DNA from 4 places in the Variovorax sp. HJSM1_2 genome. Region 1 is predicted to be linked to each of the others. Evidence: predicted binding sites of a transcription regulator. Region 1 holds the regulator's gene; each other region holds the start of a gene.

Region 1 (7,443 bases):
GAAGCGGAACAGGCGGCATTCGATAGGGCCGTTCCACATCGGCACACGCCGGCTTTCCTTCAGGCGCATGCGGCTGGGCAGCTTGAGGTTGGGGGTCAGCACCCAGGCGGTCCAGCCGGCATAGTTTTTCTTCCAATGTGTGGCCAGTTGCGGGAAGAAGTCGCCGCCGTCGTCGGTTTGTGCCTGTTCGCGGCTGACAACTTGCACGGGGGCGGCCGCGCCGCGTCCGGCATCACGGCCGGCGTTGCGCCCTTCACGGGCCACACCGGCGACGGCAATCCGGTCGCCATAAGGCGGGTTGATCATCAACACACCGCTGGCGGTGGGCGGTTGGCGTTGCAAGGCATCGCCGCCGCGGAACTGCACGCAGTCGGCGACACCTGCGCGTTCGGCGTTGCGCATGGCGAAGTCGACCATGCGGTGGGCCACGTCACTGCCAAAAATCTCGGTGCGCGGCTTGTGCTCGGCGGCGCGGGCCTGGCTCAGCAGCGAATCCCATACGTGGGGTTGAAACGGCAGCAGCTTCTCGAATGCAAAGCGGCGTCGGCTGCCTGCGGCAATGTTGCAGGCGATTTGCGCAGCCTCGATGGCAATGGTGCCGCTGCCGCAGCAGGGGTCGTACAGCGGTGTTTCACCATCCCATTCGCTCGCGGCCAGCATGGCGGCGGCCAGGGTTTCCTTGAGCGGCGCTTCGCCCTTGTCTTCGCGCCAGCCACGTTTGAACAGCGGCTCGCCCGAGGTGTCCATGTACAGCGTGGCGCGGTCGGTGGTCAGGTGGGCATAGATGCGCACGCCGGGCCAACGTGTGTCCACATCGGGGCGCACACCGTGTTTGTGGCGGAAACGGTCAGCCACGGCGTCTTTGATCTTCAGCGCCGCAAAATTGAGCGAGGTCAGTGGGCTGTGCTGCGCCGTGACTTCAATCTTGAAGCTTTGTTTGGGCGTGAACCAGATCTCCCAGGCGACCTGGCTGGCCGCTTCGTACAGGTGTTGCTCGTTGCGGTACTCGGTGTTCGACAATTCGATGAGCACACGCTGCGCCAGGCGGCTGTGCAGATTGAGCAGCATGGCATCGCGCCACGAAGCACGCACCAGCACACCGCCACGCAGCACCAGCAGGTCGTCGCCTTGCAGGTTGGTGAGCTGGTGCACCTCTTCGGCGAGAAAGTCTTCAACACCTGCGGCGCAGGGCAAAAATAGCTTGAGCTGGTTCATGGCAAATAGGTTCGCTGTTCGCGGGTTGGGGCAATGCCGTGCGCGCTAGACGCGCATCGACATTAAAGCGCTTTGCGCAGGTTTGTGGGCGCAATACGCAGCGCCTCGCGGTATTTGGCCACCGTGCGGCGGGCACATTCAATACCTTGCTCTTTGAGCATGTCGGAGAGCTGGCTGTCGCTCAGGGGCTTTTTCGGGTCTTCGGACGAGACAAACTGCTTGATCAGCGCGCGCACAGCGGTGCTGGAGGCGTTGCCACCGGTCTCGGTGCCGAGCGACGAGCCAAAGAAGTACTTCAGTTCGAAAGTGCCGTGCGGCGTGGACATGTATTTGGCCGTGGTCACGCGGCTGATGGTGGATTCGTGCAGCCCGAGTTCATCGGCAATTTCACGCAGCACCAGCGGGCGCATGGCCAGCTCACCATGGGTGAAGAAGTTCTTCTGCCGATCAACAATGGCGTTGCTCACGCGCAGTATGGTGTCAAAGCGCTGCTGGATGTTCTTGATGAACCAGCGCGCTTCTTGCAGCCGTTGCTGCAGCGCGGCATTCACCGAGGCATCGCGTCCACCACCTTTGTGCTGTTTCAGCGCGTTGGCATAGATGTCGTGCACCTTCAGGCGCGGCATCACGTCCTGGTTCAGCCGCACCCGGAAATTCGCCTGCGCGCCACGGCCTACCTTGGTCACGATGACGTCGGGTATGACGATGTTGCGCTCCACGTCAACAAAGCGGCGGCCCGGCTTGGGCTCCAGGCTGGCGATCAGGCCCAAGGCGGCTTTGATCACCGTGTCGGAGGTGCGGCACTGGCTGGCCAGGCGCTTCACATCACGCCGGGCCACCAGGTCCATGGGACAGGCGCACATGTTGATGGCGGCGACGCGGATTTGTTCCTGCTCTTCTTCTGCCTCATCATCGGCCAGGGCGCGCAGTTGCAGCGTCAGGCATTCTTCTAGGGTGCGCGCGCCCACGCCTACCGGCTCCAGGCTTTGCAGCAAGCCCAGCGCCATGGTGAAGCGGTGCTGCAGCTCTTCGATTTCTTCGAGCTCGTCGTCTGGCTCGGCCAGGCTTTGGGCCAGCTCTTCGAGGCTGTCTTCCAGGTAGCCGTCTTCGTTCAGCGACTCGATCAGGAAGCGCAGCGCCGCGCGGTCTTCTTCGCTGAGCCGGAGGGCCAGCGCCTGGCGGTGCAGGAACTCGGTGAGCGACATCTGGCTGCGCGCCAGTTCGGTGGCGTCGACTTCGCCGTCACTCTCGTTGTTGTTGGTGCGCGGCGGCGCGTCGCCGCCCCATTCGCTGTCGTCCGGGGCGATTTCCGAGGTGCCGTCGCCTTCCCAGTTCTGGTTGTCGTCCTGGGGGCTCAACGGGCTTTCAGACTCCATCTGGCTGTCTGATCCGGTGTTGTCGGTGCTGCTGGACGTGGTGCTGGTGGCGTATTCGCTTTCGCGGTCTTCGGTGCTGACCTGTGTGTCGGCATGGCTCAGGCCGAATTCTTCGCGCGGCGCCTCGTCAATGCCGACTTCCAGGAACGGGTTGTCGTCGAGCATCTGCTCGACTTCCTGGCTCAGCTCCAGCGTGGACAGCTGCAGCAGGCGAATCGACTGCTGCAGCTGCGGCGTGAGCGCCAAATGCTGCGAAACGCGTAGCGATAAACCTTGTTTCATGCGCGCGCCTCCCGCACCGCCGACAAGGCTGGCGGTAGCAGCAGGCCAAGCTGCGCCCCAAAGCTGTTACGCACGCATTCCATGGGCTTACATCCGGAAATGCTCACCGAGGTAAACCCGGCGCACTTCGGCGTTGTTGACGATTTCAGAGGGCGTTCCTTGTGCCAGCACTTGGCCATCACTGATGATGTAGGCGTGGTCACAAATGCCTAGGGTTTCGCGTACGTTGTGGTCGGTGATGAGCACACCAATGCCGCGCGATTTGAGAAAGCTGATGATGCGCTGGATCTCGATCACCGCGATCGGGTCGATACCGGCAAACGGCTCGTCCAGCAGGATGAAGCGCGGCTGGGTGGCCAGCGCCCGCGCGATTTCCACGCGGCGGCGTTCACCACCCGACAAAGCCAGCGCTGATGAACTGCGCAGATGCTCTACGCGCAAGTCTTGCAGCAGGTCGGTGAGGCGTTGTTCCAGTTCGGCTTTGCTGAAAGGTTTGTCGTCCTCACCGTGCTGCAACTCGAGCACGGCGCGTACGTTTTCTTCTACCGTGAGTTTTCGGAAGATAGAAGCTTCTTGCGGCAAATAACTCAAACCCAGGCGCGAACGGCGGTGGATGGGCATGCCTTCCACCGGCTGGTTGTCGATGAAGATCTGCCCGCTGTCTGCACGCACCAGGCCCACAATCATGTAGAACGAGGTGGTTTTACCGGCGCCGTTGGGGCCGAGCAAACCGACTACCTCACCCTTGCGGACCTTCAAACCCACATCTTTGACCACCTTGCGGCCGCCATAGGCTTTTTGCAGGTGGCGTGCTTCCAGGCAGGACGAATCGTCCACCGGGGATGTGGCGACTTGCGCCGCCGTCACTTGCGCTCCCCGCCGAGCTGCAGGCTGGGGCGCAAGGCCGGTGCCGTCGTGTTGGCGTCTGGCACAGCGGGCGCGGAGGCCGCTGATTTGGGTGTCAACATGGCGCGCACACGCCCGCCAGAGTTAGCGGTGCCCGCGCCGCCCGGCGCGCCAGCCAAGTTGCGTACGCTGCCGTCGACGGTGAACACGCCGGTGGTGTTGTGGTAATTGATTTCGGCACCCGTGGTCTCATCGCTGAGCTTGGTCCCCAAGTAACGACGCATCACCGCGCGGCGCACCAGACGCACGTTGTCGGCCTTGCTGTCGTAGTAGATTTCTTCGGCTTCGCCTTCGATGAACTCATCAACGCCTTCGCGCTTTTGCCGGAAAAACGCCAGCTTGCCGGCCGCTGCGGTAACCACGCCATATTGGTAACCTTCTGGGTCTTGACGTACATCCACCCGCGCGCCGCGCAGGATGATGGTGCCCTTGGTCATGACCACATTGCCGGTGAAGACATTGGTCTGCTTCAGGTCGTCGTAACGCATGGCGTCGGCTTCGACGTTCATGGGCTTGTCTCGGTCCGCCGTTTCGGCGTGCGCAGCCCCGGCCGTGAACGCCAATGCGGCCAGGAGGAGTGCGATGGTGTTGATTTTTTTCATAGAGGCATGAATCTTGCAGATCATTGTAGCGGCGACAACCTCCGCGCCATGAAAAATGCCCGCTGTTGCGGGCATTTAAACGGCAAATTAACGACTCAAGCAGGCATCAAGACTTGGCCGGCCCAGCCTTGCGCTCCTGGGCGACCAGGTAGTCCACGATCGCCAGGGCACGCGGCATGCCTTGCGCCAGCGAACCGTCGGTGTAGAACTTGCCGGCCACGCCCAAGGCGGGCACACCTTCCACCTTGTAGGCTTCTTGCAACTGCGAGGCCTGGCGCACCTTGGCGCTCACGGAGAACGAGTTGTACACCTCGGTGAACTTGGCTTTGTCTATGCCTTGTTTGGCAACCCATTCGATCACGGCGTCGTCGCGGTCGAGTTTTTGGTGGTCGACGTGGATGGCCTGGAACACCTTGCCGTGCATTTGTGGCAACAGGTTCATGGCTTCCAGCGTGTAGAACAGCTTTTGCGGCGGCACGAAGCTGCTCTGGAAGTTGACCGGCACGCGGCGGAAGGCCACATCCTTGGGCAACTGCTTGAGCCAGGACTCCAGCGTAGGCTCGAACGCATTGCAGTGCGGGCAGGCGTACCAGAAGAACTCCACGACCTCGATCTTGCCCTTGCTGGCACCGTCTACGGGCGCCGCGGTTTTCAGCACGTTGTAGTCGGTACCTGCCTTGGGGGCCATGCCCTGTGCTTGTGCCGCACCGAAGGGGGCGAGGGCCAGCGACGAGGCGGCGACTGCCCCAACAGAGGCCAGGGAAAATTCACGACGTTTCATTTACGATCACTCCTTGTGGCCGTTCTGACCAGGGGCGGTTGGAAAAGTTCAGCCACTGCGCAGTGCTTGCGCGAATGGCCTGGGATTTTCGGTTGAAGCCGGTTTGACCTAACGCTGCACGCGCACCAAGGCGCTTTCGTTGCCCAGGTCTTCCAGACGCGTGCGGGCTTTTTCCGCATCGTCTTTTTTGTTGTAGGGCCCCATGCGCACGCGGTAGACGGTGCGACCGGATTGCTCGCGCTCGGTCACTTTGGCCTGCAAGCCGGACATCGCCAGCTTGGCGCGTTGGGCTTCCGCGTCTTCTGGGGTGCGGTAGGCACCGGCTTGCACAAAGTACTCAAACGGATCGGCCGCGTCGTTGTCGGTCTTGGCCGAGGGGGCGGCAGCGGCCGTGGTGGTTGATACGCCTTTGGACTTGGCCCGCGCCAGGTCACCCAGCGGGTCGAAGTTCGGGTCGTTGGCCGGGTTGGGTTTTGTATCGCCCTTCACCGGAGTGGACGCCATCGCTGGCAACGTGGTCACCGGGGAAGGTGCCGCCACTGGCGCAGGTGCGGGTGCAATGCCTGCCACGGCTGGAGCGCCGGGTGTGGCGGGAACCACGGTGCCGGTGGCGGTCGCGGTGGTGGCACCCGCCTCGGCCGTGGCTGGCCGGGCCGGGTTCTTGCCCTGCAGTGGCGTGTTGGGGTCCCAGCTTTTGTTTTTTTGCTGCTCGGCCGCATCGCGCTCGGCGCCAGAGTTGACGCCCTTGCCGGCGACGAAGGGCACCGGCACCTTGGTGACGTAGACGGCCACGGCCAAAGCGGCACCCAGTCCAATCACCAGTCCCAAGATGAACCCGATGGCCGTGCCGCCGCGCTGTTTTTTCTGCTTCATGAAGGTCTTCACATTTTCTTCGGCGCACTCACCCCGAGCACGGCCAAGCCATTGTGCAACACCTGCGCTGTGGCGGCGACCAGGGCCAGGCGTGCCAGTTTCACCTGTTCGTCGTCCACCAGAATGCGCTCGGCATCGTAGTAGCTGTGGTAGCTCGCGGCCAGATCGCGCAGGTAGAAGGTGACGTCGTGCGGCGCAAAGTCGGCACAGGCGCCGGTCAGCATTTCGGGGTAACGCGCGAGTTGCATCATCAGCGCCTGGGCTTGCGGGCTGGTCAACGGCGACAGGTCGACCTTGGCCAGGCTTTCCACTCCAGCGCCGCCTTGTTCCTGCCACGCCGCCAATACCGAGCAAATGCGCGCATGTGCGTACTGCACGTAATAGACCGGGTTGTCGTTGTTCTGCGCCAGGGCCAGGTCGACGTCGAACATGTATTCGGTGTCTGGCTTGCGGCTCAGCAGGAAGAAGCGCACGGCGTCCTTGCTGGTCCAGTCGATCACATCGCGCAGCGTGACGTAGCTGCCGGCACGCTTGGAAATCTTCACTTCTTCGCCGCCGCGCATCACACGCACCATGGTGTGCAGCACGTAGTCGGGGTAGCCTTCGGGAATGCCAACACTGGCGGCTTGCAGGCCGGCGCGCACACGCGCGATGGTGCCGTGGTGGTCGGTGCCCTGGATGTTGACCACGCGGTGGAAGCCGCGCTCCCACTTGGCGATGTGGTAGGCCACGTCAGGCACAAAGTAGGTGTAGCTGCCGTCGGTCTTGCGCATCACACGGTCTTTGTCGTCGCCGTAGTCGGTGGAGCGCAGCCACAGGGCGCCGTCTTGTTCGTAGGTCTTGCCTGCGGCAATCAGCTTGTTGACGGCGGCCTCGACGCGGCCGCTGGTGTAGAGGCTGGACTCGAGGTAGAAGTTGTCGAAGCGCACCTCGAAGGCGCGCAGATCCAGATCCTGCTCGCGGCGCAGGTAGGCCACGGCAAACTCGCGGATCGAATCCATGTCGTTGATGTCGCCGCTGGCGGTGACTTCACGGTCGTCGGCCTTGACAGTCTTCTTGGCCAGGAAGTCGTTGGCGATGTCATTGATGTAGTCGCCGTTGTAGGCGGCGGCTTTTTCGCCGCTAGGCCACTCCGGGTCGCCGGGCTTGAAGCCTTGCGCGCGCAGATGTGTGCTGCTGGCCAAGGTGCCGATCTGCACACCCGCGTCGTTGTAATAAAACTCGCGGTAGACGTTCCATCCCTGGGTTTGGAACAGGTTGCAGATGGCGTCACCCAAAGCCGCTTGTCGGCCGTGGCCCACATGCAACGGGCCGGTGGGGTTGGCCGAGACAAACTCCACCAGCACACGTTCGCCCTTGTCGGGCTGGGTGCCGAAGGCCGTGCCAGCGGTCAGTACTTCGTGCACCA
Region 2 (7,443 bases), on a different contig from region 1:
TGACAGCGCAGGGCGCATGGTGGCGCGTATTTGACCCCGACCGCGCACCAACGCGTCAAGAAGATCTCGCTGGAGAAAAGCAAATGCCCTTAGCCCATTCACTGCTCATGCTGCACCTTGGTGTCGGCTCTTTCCACCGCGCGCACCAGGCGTGGTACATGCACCGTTATCGGCAACTCACAGCCGCAGCCAGCAGCCCATGGGCCTTGGCCGGCGGTAACCTGCGCCCCGACATGCCCGAGGTGATGGCCGCCTTGGAAGCCCAGGGCGGGGCCTATACCCTGGAAACCGTGAGCCCTGCGAACCAGCGTCGGTATGAACGCATCGAATCGATCCGCAAGATCATTCCCTACAAAGCCAATCTGGCCGGGTTGATCGCGCTGGGTGCCGCCGCCAACACCCGCATCATTTCGTTCACGGTCACAGAAGCCGGGTATTACCTCGATGCGCGCAACAACCTCGACCTGTCCGTGCCGGAACTTGCGGCCGATCTGGCGAATGCGCGCAACGGTTTGCCCGGACGCAGCATCTACGCTGCGCTCACGGCCATTCTGCGCGAGCGTATGCGGCGCCAATCGGGTGCGGTCACCCTGCTCAACTGCGACAACCTGCGCCACAACGGCGACCGCGTGCGCAGGGGCTTGTTGTCGTTCATAGAACTGGCGGGTGACGAAACACTGATGGCTTGGGTGCAAGGCAACACCACATGCCCGAATGCCATGGTGGACCGCATCACGCCGCGTCCTGCGCCCGAGTTGCGCCAGCGCGTGAAAGAAGCGACTGGCTGGGCCGACGCCGCGCCCGTCATGGGCGAGTCGTTCATCCAGTGGGTGATAGAAGACAACTTCTGCAACGGTCGCCCGCAGTGGGAAGCTGCCGGGGTGCAGATGGTCAGCTCGGTCGCGCCGTTTGAAGAGGCCAAGATCCGCCTGCTCAACGCCACACACAGCTGCATCGCCTGGGCCGGCACACTCGCGGGCTACCAGTACATCCACCAAGGCACGCATGACGCGCGCATCCGCAAGATGGCCTTTGACTACGTGACCAAGGACGTGATGCCATGCCTGGACACCCCGGCCAGCCCCAGCCCGCTGGATCTGGCCGCCTACCGCGATACCGTGCTCGAGCGTTTTGGCAATCCTGCGATTGAGGACACCAACCAGCGTGTTGCGGCGGACGGCTTTTCCAAGATGCCGGGCTTCATCGCCCCCACGGTACGTGAATGCCTGGCGCGTGGCGCGAGCATCGATGCGGTGGCGATGTTGCCGGCCTTGTTCCTGGCGTTTTTGCAACGCTGGCACCGAGGTGAACTTGCCTACGAATACCAGGACCAGGGCATGGACCCGGCCGTGGCACACGCCATGTGTGATGCCGCAGACCCGGTGCAAGCGCTGGCAGACAACGTCGCGTTCTGGGGCGAGTATGCGGGTGATGCACGGCTGGTGACGGCCCTGCGCGGTGCCAGTGCTCGGGTGGCCGCGTTTGTGGCTTGTGGCGCGGCGGCGAAATCCTGAGTGTCCGACCTGCTGCCGTGATGACAGGCACAGCCATGGCGCACAGTGGTAATGTCTGCGCCAGAGGCCGGTGTTGATGACGCTGGGCCAGCCGGCATTTCGCCCAAGGAGATGAACATGGTGAGTTTGCGAAACCGCATACGTGAACCCGAACTCGAACACGATCTGGGACGCGACCCCACGCTGGGGTATGAACCACGCGAAATGCATGGCAGCCTGCGTTATCTGGAGCATGGCATTCCCACGCCCCTGGTGCGCTGGCACCAGCACGAAGAATATGAATTGCATCTGATCGTGCAAACCCGCGGCAAGCTGTTTGTGGGCGACTACATCGGCCACTTCGAGCCCGGCAACCTGGTGCTCACCGGCCCACGCTTGCCGCACAACTGGATCTCCAGCGATCCGCCCGCTGGCGGCGTGGCCCTGCGTGACCTGGTGCTGCAATTTGCCGACGCACCGTTGCGCGCGGCCAGCAGCCACATTGGTGAGTTGCAGGGCGTGTTGCCCCTGCTGGAACGCGCGCGCCATGGCATAGAGTTTTTTGGCATGAGCGAGACCGTGCGTATACATCTGGAGCGCATCAAGGCCAGCCACGGCCTGCAAAGATTCGGCGAGTTTCTGCAACTGCTGGGCGAGCTGGCGCGCTGCACCGAGTACCGCTTGTTGTCCACCGTGCAGATGCAGAGCTTTGACGACGACGCCTCGCTGGCGCAGCTCAGCGGCATCGTCAGCTACCTCACCGACCACTGTGCCGAGCAGTTCACCATGTCCGACATTTCGGCGCGCGCGGGCATGAGTGAAAGCCAGTTCTCGCGTTACTTTCGGCGCGCCACGGGCAACACCTTCACCGATTTTGTGAACCGCCTGCGCATCAACCGCGCCTGCCAGTTGCTGATGGAGACCGACCGTTATGTGAGCAATGTCTGTTACGACGTGGGCTTCAACAACGTGGCCAACTTCAACCGGCGCTTTCTGCAGATCAAAGGCATGACACCTAAGGATTTCCGCCGCCAGGCCGAGGGGCGTTACGGCAGCAAGGGCTGATTTTTTCTCCCATTCTCTTTTTCTCCACCGCGCCATGTATCTCGGACTCGACCTCGGCACCTCAGAACTCAAAGCCTTGTTGCTTTCGTCCCAGCATGAAGTGCTGGCCGTGGCGCATGCGCCATTGACGGTGCAGCAGCCCCGGCCGCTCTGGTCCGAGCAGCAGCCAGGCAGCTGGTGGCAGGCACTGGAATGGGTGATGGACCAGTTCGCGGCTTCACATGGGGCGGCCTTGTCTGCGGTGCGTGGCATAGGCTTGTCCGGTCAGATGCACGGTGCGGTGTTGCTCGACCAGCAGGACCAGGTGCTGCGCCCGGCCATTTTGTGGAACGATGGCCGCAGCGCCGCTGAATGTGCTGCGCTCGAGCGGGCTGTGCCCGGCCAGTCCGACATCACCGGCAACCTGGCCATGCCTGGCTTCACTGCGCCCAAACTGTTGTGGCTGCGCAAACACGAGCCCGAGCTGTTTGCGCGTGTTGCCCGCGTGTTGTTGCCCAAGGATTACCTGCGGCTGCGGCTCACCGGCGAAGCCGTGACCGACTGTTCAGATGCCTCCGGCACTTTATGGCTAAACGTGGCCCAGCGCCGCTGGTCCGCGCCGATGTTGGCCGCTTGTGGCTTGACTGAGGCGCATATGCCCAGGCTGGTGGAAGGCAGTGCGGTGGCGGCCGGTTTGTCGGCCAGCCTGGCCGCGCGCTGGGGCCTGCGTGCCGGCATTCCCGTCGCCGGTGGCGCGGGTGATAACGCGGCCAGCGCTGTAGGCATGGGGGTGACGGCGCCGGGGCAGGGCTTTGTGTCCCTGGGCACCTCGGGTGTGGTGTTCCTGGCGACCGAGCGTTTTGAACCCAACCCCGCGCAAGCCGTGCATGCGTTTTGTCATGCGCTGCCGCAGCAGTGGCACCAGATGGCGGTGATGTTGTCCGCCGCCAGCGCCGTGACCTGGGCCACACGCACCCTGGGCTTTGCCAACGAGGCTGCCATGTTGGCCGCAGCTGCATCCTTAGGCCCTGCGGAGCGTGCGCAGGCACCATTGTTTTTGCCCTACCTTTCTGGTGAGCGCTCGCCGCACCACAACCCGCAGGCCCAAGCCGTGCTGTTTGGCTTGGGCCACCAGCACGGCCCGGCGCAAATAGCTTACGCCGTGGCCGAGGGTGTGGCTTTTGGTTTGTGTGATGGCTGGCGCAGCTTGTCACGCGCCACGCCGGTGCACGCCTTGTCGGCCGTGGGCGGGGGCACACGCAGCGCCTGGTGGGTTCAGTTGCTGGCCAATGTGCTGCGAATGCCGCTGGAAATCCTGGACGGCGGGACCACGGGCGCGGCGCTTGGCGCGGCGCGCCTGGGTTGGCTGGCCGATGGCGGCAGCGCCGCAGAGGTCTGCCGCCGCCCGGCTGTGGTGCAGCTGTTCCACCCCGAGGCGCGTGATGCCGAGCTGGTGCAGCGCTACCAACGCTTTGCTGCGCTGTACCAGGCACTCAAGGGCAGCTTTCCAGCGCCAATGCCGTCTTGAGGAAAATAGCCCTCTGATGCCATCTGCGATTGCGTAGGCTGCTACTGAATTGCGAGTGAATGGCAGGGCGTAAAAACCGCTGGACGGCTGCGCCTGCGGCAACGACACTGCGCGCAAGTGTCTCCTTCCCCCATGCCAACTCCCGAATCTTCCTCGTCCCAGCCGCCTGCTGCACAGCCAATTGACATGGCTTGGCAGCAAATCTACGTGCACCGCGGTGCCCCCGCAAAACCCGCCTTTGGTGCGCCGTGCAACGGCTGTGGTGTGTGTTGTCTGGTGGCACCGTGCCCCTTGGGCATGATGGTGTCGCGCCGCCGCAGCGGTGCCTGCAAGGCCCTGCATTGGAGCGACGCCGAGCAGCGCTACCAATGTGGTCTGCTGATGGCGCCGCAGCGTTTGCTGGGAAGGCAGAGCGGCACACCGCGCTGGCTCACCCGTCTGCTGGGCCGCTGGGTACGCCGCTGGATCGCGGCCGGGCAGGGCTGTGACGCCACATGGCAGCCGGAGCGCGACCTGCCGGTGTAGCGTCTGTTTCTATGCCTTTTGCCGCGTTATTCCAACGCAGACGCCGGGCCAAAAAACTCGTGCCGTGCCTGTGCCTCGGGCACACCGGCGCTGCGCAGGTGGCGGCGCACTTCGCGCATAAAGGGTTTGGGGCCAAGGAAATAGGCATCGACGTCGCGTGTGTGGGCCGGCAGCCACGCCTGCAGGCGCGCCGGGTCCAACAGGCCGCTGGCGTGCGGCGCCTCGGCTTCGGGCGTGCCCGTGGCGTCGTCGTAGCAGTAGTAACGCGTGAGCTGTGGGTGCTTCCTGGCTGCGGCTTCGATATGGTGGCGGAACGCATGCACGCGGTGGTTGCGTGCGCAGTGGATAAAGACCACCGGGCGTTGGGTTTGCAGCGCCGCATCCAGCATGGCCAGGGTCGGGGTGATGCCGACACCGCCGCTGATCAACACCAGTGGTTTGTCACTCGCGGCCAGCGTGAACTCGCCCGATGGTGCGTAGAGTTGCAGCGTGCTGCCCACCTGTACCTGGTCGTGCAGAAAGTTCGACGCCACACCGCCGGCTTCACGCTTGACGCTGATGCGGTAGCTGCGGCCGTTGGGGGCTGCAGAGAGTGAGTAGTTGCGGCGTATGTCTTCTCCGTTGACGTTGAGACGCAGGCCAATGTATTGGCCGGGCAGAAAGTCCATGGGGGCGCCGCCATCGGCGGGCACCAGGTGGAAGGAGGTGATTTCGTCCGACTCGGCCACCTTTTGTTCTACCGTGAACGCACGCTCGCCACGCCAGCCGCCGGGGGCCGAAGCCTGGCTGTCGTAGAGCTGTTTTTCGGCGCCTATCAGGATGTCGGCCAGTTGGCCGTAGGCAGCGCCCCAGGCGTCGATCACCGCATCGGTGGCAATCTCCGCACCCAGCACTTCACGGATGGCGCGCAGCAGGCAGGCTCCAACGATGGGGTAGTGCTCGGGCTGCACCTGCAGCGCCACGTGTTTGTTGACGATTTGCGTCGCCAGCGGGCCCATGGCTTCGAGCCGGTCTATGTTCTTGGCGTACATCAGCACACCGTTGGCCAGCGCGCGCGGCTGGTCGCCACTGGCCTGGTGGGTCTGGTTGAAAAACGGGCGCACCTCGGGATGCTCGGCCAGCATCAGTTTGTAGAAGTGTGTGGTGAGTGCTTCGCCGCCTTGTTCCAGCAGGGGCACGGTGGACGAGACAATGGCACGTTGGGCGGCGGTCAGCATAAGAGAGGCTCCGAGGGTTAAAGGTAGTACGGTATTGCAACCGCCGTGCCAAGCGGTGATAGGTTTTAAATCAATGGCTTAGGGTTGATAAAGTCATAATGACTCGATTGAGTGGTGGGTCATAATGACACCATTGGAGTGTTTATGACATCAAACCCGCTGCTCGAAGCCTTGCTGCCGCTGACCGCCGATTTGGCCCGCGATGTGCCCGAGGCCGAGCGTTACCGTCGCATGTTGCAAACCTTGCGGCGTTTGTTGCCGTGTGATGCGGTTGCGCTGCTGCAGTTGGATGGCGACCGCCTCGTGCCCTTGGCGGTGGATGGCTTGTCCGGCGACACCTTGGGCCGGCGTTTCAAGCTGGCCGAACATCCGCGTTTTGAAGCCCTGTTGGCGGCGCCCGGCCCGGTGCGCTTCGCCGCCGACTGTGGCTTGCCAGACCCCTACGATGGTTTGGTGGACGGCATTGACGGCCATCTGCCGGTGCACGACTGCATGGGCTGCGCATTGCAGTTGGACGGCCAGCCCTGGGGCTTGCTCACGCTGGATGCGCTCAGCGTCAACCGCTTTGCCGCCAAGTCACCGGAAACTCTGCAAGCCTTCGCCAGCCTGGCCGCGGCCACCGTGGCGGTGGCGCAGCGCATACGCCGCCTGGAAGACCGGGCCGAGGTCTACCAGCAAGCGGCCAGCAGCAGTCTGCCGCGCACCCTGACCGGGCAAAGCCCGGCGCACCGCCAACTGATGAAGGAAATCGCGCTGGTGGGCCCCAGCGAGTTGTGTGTCTTGATCCAGGGCGAAACCGGCACCGGCAAGGAACTGGTGGCGCAGGCGCTGCACGCCGCCTCCAGCCGCGCCACGCGGCCCATGGTGGCGGTCAACTGCGCGGCGCTGCCCGACAACCTGGTGGAGAGTGAACTCTTCGGCCATGTGCGCGGCGCCTTCACCGGGGCTGTGGCCGAGCGTGGCGGCAAGTTTGAGCTGGCCGATGGCGGCACCCTGTTTTTGGACGAGGTGGCCGAACTGCCCTTGGCGGTGCAGGCGAAACTGCTGCGTGTGCTGCAAAGCGGCCAGGTGCAGCGTTTGGGCTCGGACCGGGAGCACCGCGTGGACGTGCGCCTGATTGCTGCCAGCAACCGCGACCTAGCCGACGAAGTGCGCGCCGGCCACCTACGTGCCGATTTCTACCACCGCCTCAGCGTCTACCCTTTGCGTGTGCCCGCATTACGCGACCGTGGCCGCGATGTGCTGCCGCTGGCCGGTGGCTTCCTGGAGGAAAACCGCTCGCGCCTGGGCCTGCGCAGCGTGCGGCTCAGCGCCGAGGCGCAGGCCGCGCTGCTGGCCTACCCCTGGCCCGGCAATGTGCGTGAACTGGAGCATTTGCTGGGCCGGAGTGTGCTCAAGGCCCTGGGCCGGCACACACCGCGGCCGCAGATGTTGACACTGGAGGCCGAGGACTTGGGACTGGCGACCGACGCAGTTGCGTCTGCACAGCCAACACCCTCAGCCGCCACAGCGGCGGCAACCGGGGCGGCTCCGGTCGCGCTGCGTGTGGCGGTGGAGAAGCTGGAGCGCGACATGATTGCCCAGGCCTTGGCGCAACACCGCGGCAGTTGGGCCGCGGCCGCGCGCACCTTGGGGC
Region 3 (7,443 bases), on a different contig from region 1:
GCTGGCTGCTCAGTATTTCGGCCAGTGACCGCGTGGGCCTGCTCTACGCCATGGCACGCATCCTGGCCAAACACCAACTCAGCGTGTTTCTGGCCAAGATCAACACCTTGGGCGAGCGTGTGGAAGATACCTTCCTGGTGCAAGGGGCCGAGCTGCAGTTCAACCACACACGCATACAGATAGAGACAGAACTGCTGGAAGCCCTGAATCCAGTGTGATTCAGCTTGATCAGGCCTGAGCTGCCGCCCTACACTCGCCAGCCCATCAAGGCAAAGCGAGTGTTATGGCAAAGATTGCAAAGTCTCCCTGGCTCCAAGCGGCATTGGACTACATTCCCGAATGGCTGAACTTTCAGCTCGAGCGCTACAAACAACCGGGCTGTTCCATCGCCATTGCACATGGCACTGAACTGGTGGCCGAGCAGGCCTTTGGTGTTGCCGACCTGCGCACCGGCGAAACACTCACCCCTCGCCACCGCTTTCGCATTGCCTCCCACTCCAAGACGTTTACCGCCGCCGGCGTGATGCTGCTGCGCGAGCAGCACAAGCTGGGCCTGGACGATCCGATTGGCCGCTATGTGAGCGGCTTGCACAAAGACCTCGCCAAGGCGCGCATCAGCGAACTGCTGTCGCACGGCGCGGGTGTCATCCGGGACGGCCACGACGCCGGCCAATTCGTCGATCGTCGGCCCTTCTTCACACGCGAGGAGCTGTTGGCCGACCTCGCGCAAAAGCAACCACTGGCGCCAGGCGTGCAACTCAAGTACTCCAACCATGGCTATGCCCTGCTCGGCCTGATGCTGGAGCAAGTGACCGGCTCCGACTACGCCTCCTGGATGAGCAAACACATCATTGCCGCAGCCGGCCTGCGCGAGACTGTGCCCGACATGCCATTCCTGCCCAAGTCGGCGCCCATGGCCGTGGGCCACAGCACCGAGTTCCCATTCGGCCAGCGCCTGATCGTGCCCGGAGACAACCCATGCAATGCCATCGCGCCCGCCGGCGGCTTTGTCTCCACCGCGTCTGACGTGGCGCGTTTCTTCGCCCAGTTGGCCCCCAGCAGCAAGCAGAGCATCTTGTCAGCCGCCAGCCGGCGCGAGATGGTGCAGCGCCGCTGGCGCGACCCGGTCAGCCTGCTGGAAGCCCACTACGGCCTGGGCACCATGATTAGTGCGCCCGGCCCCAAAGAATGGCACGGCCACACCGGCGGGCTGCAGGGTTTTGTGTCGCGCACCGCGCATTTCCCGCACACGGGTTTCACCATCTCCGTGCTGGTGCACGCGCAAGACGGTTTTCCTTTCGATTGGGTCGAGGGCATCGCCAGCATACTCGCGGCATTTCAGCAACACGGCGCACCATCGAAGAAGCTGGCCGACTGGCGCGGCCGCTGGTGGAACCTGTGGGGCGCCTCCGATCTGGTGCCCATGGGCAACATCGTCTGCGCCATCGCGCCGCAGATGACGGTGCCCTTCCACGCCGCCATCACCGAAATCACGGTCACCGGCAAAGACCAAGGCGTGCTGCAAAAAACCTCGGCCTACAACAGCCCGGGGCAATCCGTCCACCTGGAGCGCGACAAAAAGGGCCGCGTCACGGCATTTTGGTGGGGCGGCGGCAAACTGCTGCCCAAAGAGGCTTTTGTGGCCGAAGCCACGCAGCGCTACAGCCCCGCCAAGCCGCTGCAGCCGGCCAAGGCGAAGGCAACCCAAAAACCCAAGGCTCAATCGTCTTCGGTGGCCGCAATCCCGGGGAAAAGAATCTCGGTGTAACCAAACCTGGAGAAGTCGCGCACCCGCATGGGGTAGAGCTTGCCTATCAGGTGGTCACACTCGTGCTGCACCACCCGGGCGTGGAAGCCGTCCACCGTGCGGTCTATCGCATCGCCATACTGGTCAAAGCCGGTGTAGCGGATCTTGGACCAACGCGGCACCACGCCGCGCAGGCCGGGCACGGACAAGCAGCCTTCCCAATCGTCTTCTTCGGCGTCGCCAATCGGTGTGATCACCGGGTTGAGCAGCACCGTGGGCGGCACGATGGGCCTATCCGGGTAACGCGGGTTGCGGTCGTTCGAGCCGAAGATCACCAGTTGCAGGTCCACGCCAATCTGCGGCGCGGCCAGGCCGGCGCCATTGACCGCGCGCATGGTGTCCAGCATGTCGCTGATCAACAAATGCAGTTCATCGGTGTCAAAGGTGGTCACCGGCTGGGCCACACGCAGCAGGCGTGGGTCGCCCATCATCAGAATGTCGCGTACGGTCATGGGTTTCGTCTGCCTAGATCAAAAGAAGCGAGCATAACGCCGGGCACAATGCTTGTATTGCCTACAGGAATTGACTTGACCCAACCCGACGCCCTGCCGCCATCACCGGACCCGACACTGCCCACCCGCCCGCTGCCCCTGCTGCTGCGCTGGTTGCTGCTGCTGTTCGCGGTGTTGTGCCTGGTGATGGGGCTGATTGGCGTGTTTGTGCCGGGCCTGCCCACCACCGTGTTCATCCTGCTGGCCGCATGGGCAGCGGCACGCAGTTCACCGCGCCTCAGCGCCTGGCTGGAGAGCCACCGCCTGTTCGGCCCCATGATCCTCAACTGGCGCAACGGCGGCACCGTGAGCCGCCGCGCCAAATGGAGTGCCACCATCATGATGTCGCTGTGCGCGGTCATCGTCGGCTTGACGGCGCACCGGCCCTGGCTGGGATATCTGGCCATGGGATGTATGGCAACCGTCCTGGTTTGGCTGTGGTTCAGGCCAGAGCCTCGCAAGACAGACGCCTGACAAAGCGCTGCCGGGCTCTTTCTAAGGCTCCGTTTCGGCCGGTGCGTATCGGTTGCGCCCCAGGCGTTTGGCCTCGTACAAAGCGGCGTCCGCAGTCTTCAACAGGCTGCTGGCGGATTGGCTGGCATCGGGCACCACGCTGGCCAGTCCAATGCTCAGCGAAACCCAAGGCGACACCGGTGAGGCCTTGTGTGGGATGGTGGCCTCCTGCAAGGCCGCCAGACAATGCCGCGCCATCACCACACAAGCCGCCATGTCACTGCTGGGCAGCAACAGGGCAAATTCTTCACCACCGTAACGCGCCACCAATTCGCCCGAGCGTTGCACACAGCGCTTCAAGATGTCAGCCACGCTGGCCAGCACCACATCACCGCCCTGGTGACCATAACTGTCGTTGTACTTTTTGAAGTGATCAATGTCGACCATCAGCAGGCCCAGCGGCAAGCCGTGGCGAGCGCAACGCTGCCATTCCTCCTGCAGGGTTTTGTCGAACAGGCGCCGGTTGCCGACGCCGGTCAGGCCATCGGTCACGGTGAGGCGCTCCAGCTGTTCGTTGACTCTTTTGAGCTCGAACTCCGCAGCCTTGCGCGCGCTGACGTTTCTGAACGTGGCCATGACGCGCAGCGGCTGGTTCTGCTCTCCCCGCTCAATGGTTTCCGCACGCAAATGCACCCACAGGTAATGACCGTCCTTGTGGCGCACGCGGTACTCGATGTCGGCGTTGGCGAGTGCACCGCTGAGCATGCCTTGCAACAGCACATCGGCGCGCTCCGCATCGTCCGGATGGCGCAAGGCGCTCCACGCGGCAAGGTTCAGCCGCTCGCCCTCGGGCTCCAGGCCCAGGATCTCGTAGGCGCGGCTGTTGAACAGCACCTGGTCGCTGGCCACATGCCAGTCGATCAGACCCATCTTGCCGGTCTTCATGGCCAGGGCAAGGCGCTGTTCTGAATCGCGCAAAGTGGCGTCCATCTGCACCCGCTCGGTGATGTCCATATGTGTGCCGAGTACACGCATGGCCTGGCCGTGTACATCGCGCTCCACCACCATGACGTGGGCCAGCACCCAAACCAGTCGGCCGTCTTTGTGCAGCATGCGGTGCGTCACCCGGTAGGGCTCGGTACTGTTTTTCATGTGCTCAGAAAAGCCGTCATACACCGCCGTCAAATCATCGGGATGCACCAGCTTGCGCCAGTTCTCGGCGTTGACTTCAATTTCTCCGTGGTGGTAGCCCAGGATCTCCAGCTCGCGGCTATTGACGGTGAAGGTATTCACGTCCAGCCGCCGGTCCCATAAGCCCAGGGCGGCGCTTTTCAGGCCAAACTCAAAACGCAAGGCGTTTTCGCGCTCCAGACGTCGCCGCACCTGGTCGCCGCGGCTCTTGGCCATCGCGCTTTGCTGGGCAAAATAAAGTGCCGTGCAACTGCCCAGGGTCAGCAACGCAAACAACACGGCGTACATCGCCACATCGTCGCGCCACGCCGCATAAATAGCCGATGGCTTGCGGCTCAACTGCACCACCAGGGGCGAGTCCATGCGCAAGGCCTGCGGCGCCACGGTGTGCAGCACCATCAGACGGTCATCCCCCGTGGCCGCCGAGATGCCCTCAAAGGTCGACTCTTCGCGGCCGCTGGCCACGTGCTGGCTGAACAGCGAGGTCGACGCACTCAGGTCACGCCCGAGCAAGGCCTCGTCGTGCCGCGCGTCGACAAACAAGCGGGCCGAAGCGTGCACCACGCCGACCTGCATGTCGGGCGCATACAGCACCGATTTCGCCAGAATCTCAAAATATTCGGGGTTCAGGTTGGCCGTGACCACGCCCGCAAAATCACCGTTGACCGCCTGTATCGCCTTGCTCAGGCTGATGGAGTAGACGCCGCCCATGGATTTGAACGGCGGGCTCACATACAAGCGGCTGTAGTCAGGGTCCTTCTGTGCTGCCGAGAAGTAGCTACGCTCCCGAAAATTCATGCCACGCAACTCTGGCCGGTCGGTGATGGCCATCGTGCCCGACGCATTCAGCACGGCGATGCCGCGCACGCCCGGCATTGCATCGGCCAAGGCCTTGAGGCGCGACGGAGCATAGGTCGACTCACCCGGTGTATCCCCCGCCACCAGGTCATAACGCACACTGGCCAGAGCGTTGTTGACCCCGTCAAACTGCCGCGCCAGGTTGTCGGCCACCACACGTGCCTGGGTTTGCAGACGGCTGTGCTCTTCCTGGGTGATGCGCTGGTAACCGATGTAGAGCTGGAAAATGCCCAGGCCCAAGGCCAATACCAGAAACACAGCAAGCCCCAGCCACGCCTGTTTGTAGGGTTTTCTATCGTCTTGGGAGTCTTGGGAATGTGCCAACGGGGTGGCCATGGATGCGGGTGTCGCGGATGTCACGGGTCTAGGAACCTGAAGGTCTTACAGGAAAGCGGCCACCCTAGTTTATGTGCATAAGCCAATACCCGATCAACGGTTCTGCTTTGAAATGCAGCAGCCCTAGCCCGTATCTCGGTGGTTCGCACTAGGCAAAGACGGCCATCAACGCCCCAAACTGGGGATGGCCCCGCACCGGGACGGTGTGACGACGCCGGGAAATACCTGCGCCCGGGGCCAGACCGGCGCATAGAGCCGCGGTCTGCAGTCAAAAGCTCCCGGCATGAAGCTTGCTTGACAAGCCGTGTTCGAGGTGAAGCTGCCTGGACTGATGTCTCCCTCCGCTAATGATGGCGCCCCCTGAACGCAGTGGCCTGAATGGCCGGCGTTTGGTTTGTTCCAACCCACGCCCGTGGTTCCGCGGTGGGTGCGTTGTGGCGTTGGCCCGCTCGGGCACCCCGCACACGATCCTGCATCCCGCTGCGTTGCCACCTGCGTCCTTGCAGGATCATCATGAAAATCATTCTTATCGGCCACGGCATGGTTGGCCACAAATTCCTCGAAAGCCTGGCAGAAACCGGCCTCAGCAACGTCGACGTCACGGTGCTGTGTGAAGAGCCCCGCCCCGCCTACGACCGTGTGCATCTGTCCGAGTTCTTCAGCGGCAAAACGGCCGAAGACCTGTCCCTGGTAGAAGCCGGCTTTTTTGAGCGCACCGGCTTCACACTGCGCCTGGCGGCACGCGCCGCCTCGGTAGACCGCATTGGTAAAACCGTGACCACGCTGGACGGCGAAATCCTGCCCTACGACAAGCTGGTGCTGGCCACAGGCTCCAACCCCTTTGTGCCGCCGCTGCCAGGCCGCGACCGCGAACACATCCATGTCTACCGCACCATAGAAGACCTGGAGGCCATGACGGCCTCGGGCAAGAAGTCGAAAACCGGCGTGGTGGTGGGTGGCGGCCTGCTGGGCCTGGAATGCGCCAAGGCCTTGCGCGACATGGGCCTGGAAGCCCACGTGGTCGAGTTCGCCCCCCGGTTGATGGCCGTGCAGGTGGACGAAGGCGGCGGCCGCGTGCTGCGCGCCAAGATCGAAGAGCTGGGCCTGACGGTGCACACCGGGCGCAACACCCAGGAGATCACCGACGGCGCCACGGCGCGCCACCGCATGGTGTTTGCCGACGGCACACACCTGGAGACCGACATGATCGTGTTCTCCGCCGGCATCCGCCCACGCGACGAAATCGCGCGCCAATGTGTGCTGGCGATTGGCCCGCGCGGCGGCGTGGTGATTGACAGCGCCTGCCGCACCAGCGACCACGACATCTACGCCATTGGCGAATGCGCCTCCTGGAACGAACAGGTGTTTGGCCTGGTGGCCCCGGGTTACGACATGGCCCGCGTGACCGCGCGCCACATTGCAGGTGATGTGGACGCCGCCTTTGTTGGCGCCGACATGAGCACCAAGCTCAAGCTCATGGGTGTGGACGTGGCCAGCATAGGCGACGCCCATGGCCGCACGCCCAAGAGCCGTTCGTGCCAATACGTGGACGAGCTGCGCCAGATCTACAAGAAGATTGTGATCAGCGAAGACGGCAAACAACTGCTGGGCGCGGTGCTGATTGGCGACGCTTCCGAATACGGCACGCTGCTGCAGATGGCGCTCAACGGCATCACGCTGCCGGCCGAACCCGAATTCTTGATCTTCCCGTCGAGCGACGGCAAAGCCAAGCCTGGCCTGGGTGTGGACGCCCTGCCCGACAGCGCCCAAATCTGCTCGTGCAACAACGTCAGCAAGGGCGCCATCTGCGCCGCCGTGGGCGACGGCGCCTGCACCATTGGTGAGTTGAAGGCCTGCACCAAGGCCGGCGCCACCTGCGGCGGCTGTGTGCCGCTGGTCACCCAGGTGATGAAGTTCGAAATGGCGCGCCGCGGCATGGCGGTGAACAACCATGTGTGTGAACACTTTGCGTACTCGCGCCAGGAGATCTACCACCTGGTGCGCGTAGGCAACATCAAGAGTTTTGACGACCTGCTGGCCAAACATGGCAAGGGCCTGGGTTGCGACATCTGCAAACCCGTGGCGGCCAGTGTGTTCGCCTCCTGCTGGAACGAGTTTGTGCTGAAGAAAGAACTCGCTGGCCTGCAAGACAGCAACGACTACTACCTGGGCAACATCCAGAAAGACGGCACCTACTCGGTGGTGCCACGTATGCCCGGTGGCGAGGTCACACCCGAAGGCCTGATCGCCGTCGGTCAAGTCGCCAAGAAGTACGGCCTGTACACCAAGATCACCGGCGGCCAGCGT
Region 4 (7,443 bases), on a different contig from region 1:
GCAGCAACTCCACCACCACCTGGCCCGGCAGCTCGGTTTGCGCCAGGATCACATGCACGGGCATGGGCTCCTGGTTCAGACGCTTGAGCCAGGCGTCGTAACGCAGGGCGGCAAATTCGTTGCTGCCGGCACCTTCCAAGGCGTTCTGCAACAGGTGGGGTTCGGTAAAGCAGTCCTGAAACTGCGTGCCTTCGATGGTGCGACGCGACAGGCCCAGCATGTCTTCCAGAGCCGCATTGGCGAACAGCACAACACCATCACTTTGCAGCACGGCCACCAGCGTGGCCAACATGTCAAAGGACTGAAAACGCGCGTGGGGTTGGTCGGTTTTATTCAACAAATTTACCGGTGAAGAACGGGGCTCAGCGTGACGAAGGAAGCCGCGACAGCTCGCGCTGCAGGCTGGCGATTTCGGCGTCGGCGCGGTCTATGGAGGCCTTGAGTTCAGCCACGCGATCCAAGTATTTTTGGTAGTTGCGGGTTTCGGGGCCCAGCTTGTCGGGCTCGCCGTTGTTGTATTCCTTGAGCAGATCACCGCGCCGCGTCTCGGCCTTTTTCAGCTCGGACTCCAGAATCATGCGTGCATCGGAATCGCGTGCGCGCTGGTCGGCGTTGTCGACCCGCTGGCCGGCACTGGGGGCCCGCACCGGCGCCGGGCTCGCCGCGCTGCCGCCGCTGGTGCGCGGCGTCTGGATGACGGTGACGTTGCCACCTTCGACCAACTTGCAGCCGCGGGCTTGCGCATCCTTGGCGTCTTTGACGGCGTTGGTGTATTCGTTGCCACAACGGTAGACGCTGGCCTGCGCCAACACCGGCAGAGCCGAAACAGAAAGGGCTAAACCCAGGAACGCAACAACAACAGGTTTCATGCTTGTAAAAACACCAGGGATGCCTACCAACTGAAAAGCAGAACGCTAGAAAGCAGCACCTCAATAAAAAAGGACGGCGGGCGCCGTCCTTTTGAGATCACCACTACAGCCAGAAGTTGCAGCGGTAAGCAGGTGCCATTACAGCGAATAATACATGTCGAATTCGACTGGATGGGTGGCCATGCGGAAACGCGTGACTTCTTGCATCTTCAGTTCGATGTAGGCGTCGATGTAGGAATCGGTAAACACGCCGCCCTTGGTCAAGAACGCACGGTCCTTGTCCAGGTTTTCCAGGGCCTGGTCCAGGCTGTGGCAAACCGTTGGGATCAGCTTGTCTTCTTCGGGTGGCAGATGGTACAGGTCCTTGCTGGCGGCTTCGCCAGGATGGATCTTGTTTTCCACGCCGTCCAGACCAGCCATCAGCAGAGCCGAGAAGCCCAGGTATGGGTTCATCAGTGGATCTGGGAAACGTGCTTCCACGCGACGGCCCTTGGGGTTCGCCACAAAAGGAATACGGATCGAGGCCGAGCGGTTCTTGGCCGAGTAAGCCAGTTTCACAGGGGCTTCAAAACCGGGGACCAGGCGCTTGTAGCTGTTGGTGCCGGGGTTGGTGATGGCGTTCAAGGCACGAGCGTGCTTGATGATGCCGCCGATGTAGTACAGAGCGAACTCGGACAGGCCAGCGTAGCCGTCGCCTGCGAACAGGTTCTTGCCGTCTTTCCAGACCGACTGGTGCACGTGCATGCCGGAACCGTTGTCGCCCACGATGGGCTTGGGCATGAAGGTCGCGGTCTTGCCGTAGGCGTGGGCCACGTTCTGGATCACGTACTTTTGCAGTTGCACCCAGTCAGCGCGCTGGATCAGCGTGCTGAACTTCGTGCCCAATTCCATTTGGCCGGCGTTGGCCACTTCGTGGTGGTGCACTTCAACCGGAATGCCCAGGCTTTCCAGGATCAGACACATTTCCGAGCGCATGTCTTGGAAGCTGTCGACTGGTGGCACTGGGAAGTAGCCGCCCTTGACGGCAGGACGGTGACCCGTGTTGCCGTGTTCGAATTCTTTGCCTGTGTTCCAAGCAGCTTCTTCGGATTCGATCTTGACGAAGCAGCCGGACATGTCGTTTTGCCAACGCACGCCGTCAAAAACGAAGAATTCTGGTTCTGGTCCGAAGTAAGCGGTATCGCCCAGGCCGGAAGCCTTCATGTAGGCTTCGGCGCGCTTGGCCAGGGAACGTGGATCGCGCTCGTAGGCCTTGCCGTCGGCAGGATCGATCACGTCGCAGGTCAGGATCATCGTCGTTTCTTCGAAGAAAGGATCGATGTTGGCGGTGTTGGGGTCGGGCATCAATTGCATGTCCGAAGCTTCAATGCCCTTCCAGCCAGCGATGGAAGAACCGTCGAAAGCGTGGCCGGAAGAGAATTTGTCTTCGTCGAAATGCGAGACCGGCACCGTCACGTGCTGTTCCTTACCGCGGGTATCGGTGAAGCGGAAGTCAACAAACTTGACTTCGCTTTCCTTCACCATCTTCATCACATCAGCGACGGTCTTTGCCATCAAAATCTCCTGGTTGGGGGGTTGCGAAAATTAAACCACGGTGCCTAGGATGCAGTTTTTATGCCAAACCGGTGCACCGCGAACTGCGACAAACTTCGGCCAATACCGACGAATTTGCCGCTATTTGCCATCACATGAGGGCCCCACTGCGGGTCATCCCTCGTGTCAGGGTTTGATTTGCACATTTTTGGTGCAAATCGTCAAATAAATCCATCTTGGTGCATTTTAGGTGCGCACCAATTCAGGGCCAAGTTTGACGTCGAATCGGGACAGTCCTTCCAGTAGCGCGGGGTAGGCCGCAGCCACCACCTCGGGCGGCCCTTTGACGCCCAACTCGATGTGCCGCCCATGCTGCGGGTGGTCCACGCTGGGCAGGCTGAATACTTTTGCCAGCGGATGGTTTTGTTCAATCGATTCCATCAGCGGTGTGAGTGTGGCTTCCATGCCGCCAAACACCACGATGGATTTTTCGATCCAGGCATCACGCACAAACAGCGCCGGGTAATACTGGTCAAGCACCCAGGCCATCATCGGCCAGGCCATCACCGGAAACCCCGGCACAAAGTGCACGTGGCCAACGCTGAAGCCCGGAATCTTGTTGTAGGGATTGGGAATGATGCGCGCACCCTGCGGAAACACCCCCATGTTGAGCCGGTGTACGTTGTCGGCACGCTCGGGCTCGAAAGCTACGCCCTGCTCTGCTGCCGTGTCGCGCATACGCTCGGTGATCAAGGCTTTGGCTTCAGGGTGCAGTTCCAGCGGGCGCTGCAAAGCCTTGGCCGCACATTGGCGGGTGTGGTCGTCAGGCGTGGCACCAATGCCGCCGGTGGAGAACACCACGTCGCCCGAGGCAAAGGCGCGCGCCAGCGTGGCCGTGATGCGCTCGGGCGCGTCACCCACGTATTCGGCGTAGTCGAGATGCAGCCCACGCTCGCCCAGCAACTCTATGGTCTTGGGCAGGTGTTTATCGGCACGTTTACCAGAGAGGATTTCGTCGCCGACGATGATCAAACCGAACTTGGGTGGCCGCGCAAAACCAGGCGCGGACTCTTCCGTGGTTTCAGTTGTTCTGGGGGTCTGATAGTCCGTTGGCATGGGATAGCGGCGGCAAGCCGCCTATTGAATCGTTTGAAGTGTTGTTGAGGTTGACGCTACGCGCCGGGTCCTGCAAGCGCATGGCCTGCAGCGCCGCCAACACATAGTGGGCGTACCACAGCGCGGAAAACGCAAACACCAAGGTGTAGATCCAGATCGCCATCGGGGCGAGGATCACGAAAGCCGCGGCAAACAAGGCCCCGGACACCCACAGCAGGCTGGGCGCGGCGCCGAGATAACCACTGATGACCCCCATCAGCAGCAGCGCACCGGTGTGGCGCTTGAGCAGCGCCAGGCGCTCGGGACGGCTGGCGTGTTCGGCCAGGACGTCATAAGTCATGACGCGGTAGGTCAACCAACCCCAGATCAACGGCGGCAAGATCAGAATCAAGGGTGGCACCAACCACAACGGCACCGAAACAATCAGCGCCACCAGCGCAATCAGCGTGGAACTCAGCGACCACCACACGCTGCCCAGAAAAGTGCCGCCACGCTTTTTTTCCAGCAGCGGAAAACGCCGCTCGGCCACCAGGCGCACCATGGCCGGCGCCATCATGATGGACACCACCAGCACCGAAAAGATGACGATCAGCGGCGTGACCGTGAAGATGACGATCAGCGGCGCCAGGCTGACCTTCAGCGCGCCAAGGCCCATGCCTTCCAGCCAGGCCCAAAGCTTGGTGGTCCATTCCGCCGAATCGAGCAGGCTGCGCACCTGGTCGAGCGACATGTCCCAGAAAAAGTAACCCAGCGCCGTCGACAAGGCCACCATGAACACCAGCGGCAACAGCGACAACGCAATCACGCGCGGGTGCAGGCAATAACCAGCCGCGCGCCAAAAAGAGTCGAGGAACAAACGCATGGCGCGAGCATAACCCGAGCCGTATGAAACCGTGATGGCTGGTCAAACAGCTTTACCGGGTTTGCCTTGGGGCGCGTGGCGTTCAGCCGCGCCCGAACAGCCGCGCCAGCCCCAGCCACTGCTGGCGCCAGAAGCCTTCGCCGTAGTCGCGTACACCGCCTGGCCCGGGCTCGACCTGGTCGCGGATGCCGGTGGGATCAAATCGCAGCTCGAAGTTGGCGGTGCGAAACAACATGTCCCACCAGGGCAGCAACACACCGAAGTTGTGGCCGCCCAGCGTGCTCGCACCAGCCGATTCGTGGCCTATGCCTATGCTGTGGTGCAAGCGGTGAAAGCGCGGGCTCACCCACAAACGCTCGCCTATGCGGCCAAACCACACGCGTAGATTGGCGTGGTGCAGGTTTTCGCTGAGCTGGGTCAGCGCCACCAGCGCAATGAACTGCCCCGGCCCGACCCCCACCAACTGGGCCACCACCACCACGATGAGGTCGTGGATGACGTCGTCCAGCAGGTGGTTGCGGCTGTCGCTCCACATGGTCATCTGGCGCTGCGAATGGTGCAAGGCATGCAGCGACCACCACCAATTGAAGTGATGCTGGCCACGGTGGATCAGGTACTCCAGCAGGTCAAACGCCAGCAGATAAATGATGAAGCTGACCCAGGCGGTGTCGCTCACCCCGGGCCAGATGCCATCGAGGTGAAAGGTGCTCAGGCCGCTCAAGCGCAGCCAGCCGAAGATGTCGTCCATCATGGGCTCCAGCGTCAGGAACAAAGCCACACGGAACAAACCCAGGCGGTGCACCACGGTGTAGAGCATGTCGATGCGGATGGCGCGGCGGTCGGTCACCGGCTCCACCGGGCGCCAGCGCTGCAGCGGCCCGATCACCGCCAGCAACACGGCGATCTGCAGCAGCCCCACCAGCAACCAGCCGGTGCCGGTGAAGGCGTCCTCCACCCAGCCGCCCAGACCCACGCCATACACCAGTGGCTGCACCACGGTTTCAAACAACCATTGCTGCGCCAGCGCAAACCCATCCGTCAACGTGTCCATGATTTGATTGTCCGGCAGGACTGGTTACTTTGTTTTGACGGGGGTCACTGCCACCACAGGATGCGCTTTGATCCAGGCGCTGTAAGCCGGGTGCTCACGCAAGGTGGCAAAACAGAAGCCTCGTTCTTTCAGGCCAACGATCAGCGGCTCCAGCACCGCCGGTGCCCATGGGTCTTTGCGCGACCAGATGCCCAGGTGCGCCAGCAGGATGTCCCCGGAGCGGATGTCGCGCAGCGCCTTTTGCAGCAGCGCCGCATTCGGGTAAGCCTCGCTTGGCAGCTCATCACCCAGGAACCCCGCCGGAGCCCAGCCCACATGCGCGTAACCGCAAGACTTGGCAGCAGCCAGCAATTGCGGCGAGGTTTTGCCCCCCGGCGCACGGAACAGCGGCAGCGGCGGCTGGCCTGTCATGTCTTGCAGGCGTTTTTCAGAGCGGCCGATTTCTGCGCAATATTGTTCGGCGCTCCAGACCTGTTCACGGCCCTCGTCGGGCCCGGCGGAAGAGCGCATCTTGAAGCGCACCGGGTCGCCCTTCTGAGCCGCTTTCACGTCGCCGCGCCAATACACATGGTCAAACGTGTGGGATGCAAACGCATGGCCTTCGGCAGCACGTGCCTTCCACCACGGCGCCCAGTCCTTGCCCAGACTGCCGTCGCCGGTCTGGGTGCGTTCGTTGGCACCGAAGAAGGTGACCTTGACCTGCTGGCGGTTCAACACTTCGGCCACCAGCGGCGCAATGGCCATGTGACCGGTGTCAAACGTCAGGTAAACCGGCTTCTCGCAGGCATCAGAGGCAAAAGCGGCTCCGGCGCTGATGGATAGTGCCCAAGCAGCTATATTTACCGTAGCACGCAAGACACTTCTCATACACAACTCAACGGGGTGTGTGGTCCAGCGTCCAGACGCCGTGCGGCGATTTGCCGACCTTCACCTGGCGCTCCACCTGGCGCGTCTCGGTGTTGATCACGGTGAGCTTTTTCGCCCAGCGCGAGGTCACAAAAATGTACTTGCCATCGGCCGACACATCCATACAGTCCGGGCCACCCGGCGCGGGGTAGTTGGCCACCACCTGCAAGCTCTGCAGGTCTATCTTGCTGATGGTGTTGGCCACGCGATTGCTCACAAAAACGTGGCGTTTGTCGCCGGCCGCACGAAACGCGTGGGCGCCACGGCCGGTGGGAATCACACGCACACGCTGCGGTGTTGCGCCGGAAACGTCGTACACCTCGACCGCGTCGCTGCCGGTCAAGCCGATCAGCAGCTGTTTGTCGTCCGCCGTGCCAAACACGTCGGCCGGCATGGCGCCGGTGGGCGTGCGCCACTTGATGGTCTGGGTGGCGATGTCGATGGCGACCAGCTCATCGCTGTCCTGCATGGTCGAATAAATGGTGCTGCTCTTGCTGTCTATCCACAAATGGCTTGGCGTTTTGCCCGTGCCCACACGTTTCACCAGCTTGATGTTTTCACCATCCCACTGGTAAATATCGATGTGGTTCAAGCGGTTGGCGGCGGTGACGAACCACTTCATGTCGGGCGAGAAGCGCAACTGGTAGGGGTCGACGATGCCACGCACCGTGCGCTGCACCTGGGCGGTACGCGGGTCGATGAAGGTCAGCGAGTCGGCCAGGGCGTTGGCGATCACCAGCGACTTTTCATCGGGCGTGAGGTACAGGTGATGCGGTTCCTTGCCGGTGGGGATACGCGCGGTCTCGGTCCAGGTTTTGGGGTCGATCACGCTGACGTCGGCGTCGAGCGAGTTGAGCACAAACAGCGGATGTGTGAGCTTGGTTTCCGCAGCGGCGGCCGGGAACGCATACAACACGGTGGCGCAAGCCACGCTGACCATTTTGGCCATCAATCGAACGGAAAACTTCACGCGGAACACCAGGGTTGGAGACAAACATCAAGTGTAGCCGCGCCAACCCGGGCCGGGATGTAAGAGCCTGTTCATACTCTATTGAGGGCCGCGTCGAGGTGCAATCGGGATGAGTTGGCTGTCAGAGACCGCAGCA

Evidence for each region. Region 1 encodes sigma-54, which starts transcription at its own class of promoters, with help from an activator protein. Its sites were predicted from a motif close to TGGCANGNAANCTGCTTT; they were not measured.
Region 2: a site for sigma-54 is predicted at 5,841-5,858, ahead of hmpA (NO-inducible flavohemoprotein). Genes of this name have one in related genera too.
Region 3: a site for sigma-54 is predicted at 5,416-5,433, ahead of nirB (nitrite reductase large subunit NirB). Genes of this name have one in related genera too.
Region 4: a site for sigma-54 is predicted at 2,472-2,489, ahead of glnA (type I glutamate--ammonia ligase). Genes of this name have one in related genera too.

Annotation. Positions count from the first base shown of each region.
Region 1 covers NZ_JBMOXA010000018.1:47,711-55,153, reverse strand. Annotated here, with positions in the region: gene ACFQ95_RS18355 (THUMP domain-containing class I SAM-dependent RNA methyltransferase) at 1-1,215, opposite strand, end outside; gene ACFQ95_RS18350 (RNA polymerase factor sigma-54) at 1,278-2,873, opposite strand; gene lptB (LPS export ABC transporter ATP-binding protein) at 2,961-3,740, opposite strand; gene lptA (lipopolysaccharide transport periplasmic protein LptA) at 3,737-4,381, opposite strand; gene ACFQ95_RS18335 (thiol:disulfide interchange protein DsbA/DsbL) at 4,488-5,162, opposite strand; gene ACFQ95_RS18330 (SPOR domain-containing protein) at 5,271-6,035, opposite strand; gene argS (arginine--tRNA ligase) at 6,044-7,443, opposite strand, start outside.
Region 2 covers NZ_JBMOXA010000004.1:62,743-70,185, reverse strand. Annotated here, with positions in the region: gene ACFQ95_RS05915 (ABC transporter ATP-binding protein) at 1-34, shown strand, start outside; gene dalD (D-arabinitol 4-dehydrogenase) at 84-1,514, shown strand; gene ACFQ95_RS05905 (AraC family transcriptional regulator) at 1,626-2,558, shown strand; gene xylB (xylulokinase) at 2,593-4,065, shown strand; gene ACFQ95_RS05895 (hypothetical protein) at 4,252-4,590, shown strand; gene hmpA (NO-inducible flavohemoprotein) at 4,617-5,807, opposite strand; gene norR (nitric oxide reductase transcriptional regulator NorR) at 5,952-7,443, shown strand, end outside.
Region 3 covers NZ_JBMOXA010000006.1:61,756-69,198, forward strand. Annotated here, with positions in the region: gene ACFQ95_RS08465 ([protein-PII] uridylyltransferase) at 1-218, shown strand, start outside; gene ACFQ95_RS08470 (serine hydrolase domain-containing protein) at 284-1,768, shown strand; gene def (peptide deformylase) at 1,720-2,259, opposite strand; gene ACFQ95_RS08480 (YbaN family protein) at 2,335-2,772, shown strand; gene ACFQ95_RS08485 (diguanylate cyclase domain-containing protein) at 2,794-5,136, opposite strand; gene nirB (nitrite reductase large subunit NirB) at 5,650-7,443, shown strand, end outside.
Region 4 covers NZ_JBMOXA010000002.1:74,257-81,699, reverse strand. Annotated here, with positions in the region: gene glnL (nitrogen regulation protein NR(II)) at 1-292, opposite strand, end outside; gene ACFQ95_RS02870 (hypothetical protein) at 363-869, opposite strand; gene glnA (type I glutamate--ammonia ligase) at 1,008-2,423, opposite strand; gene ACFQ95_RS02860 (competence/damage-inducible protein A) at 2,649-3,518, opposite strand; gene ACFQ95_RS02855 (EI24 domain-containing protein) at 3,484-4,380, opposite strand; gene ACFQ95_RS02850 (sterol desaturase family protein) at 4,463-5,431, opposite strand; gene ACFQ95_RS02845 (polysaccharide deacetylase family protein) at 5,456-6,298, opposite strand; gene ACFQ95_RS02840 (cytochrome D1 domain-containing protein) at 6,306-7,286, opposite strand.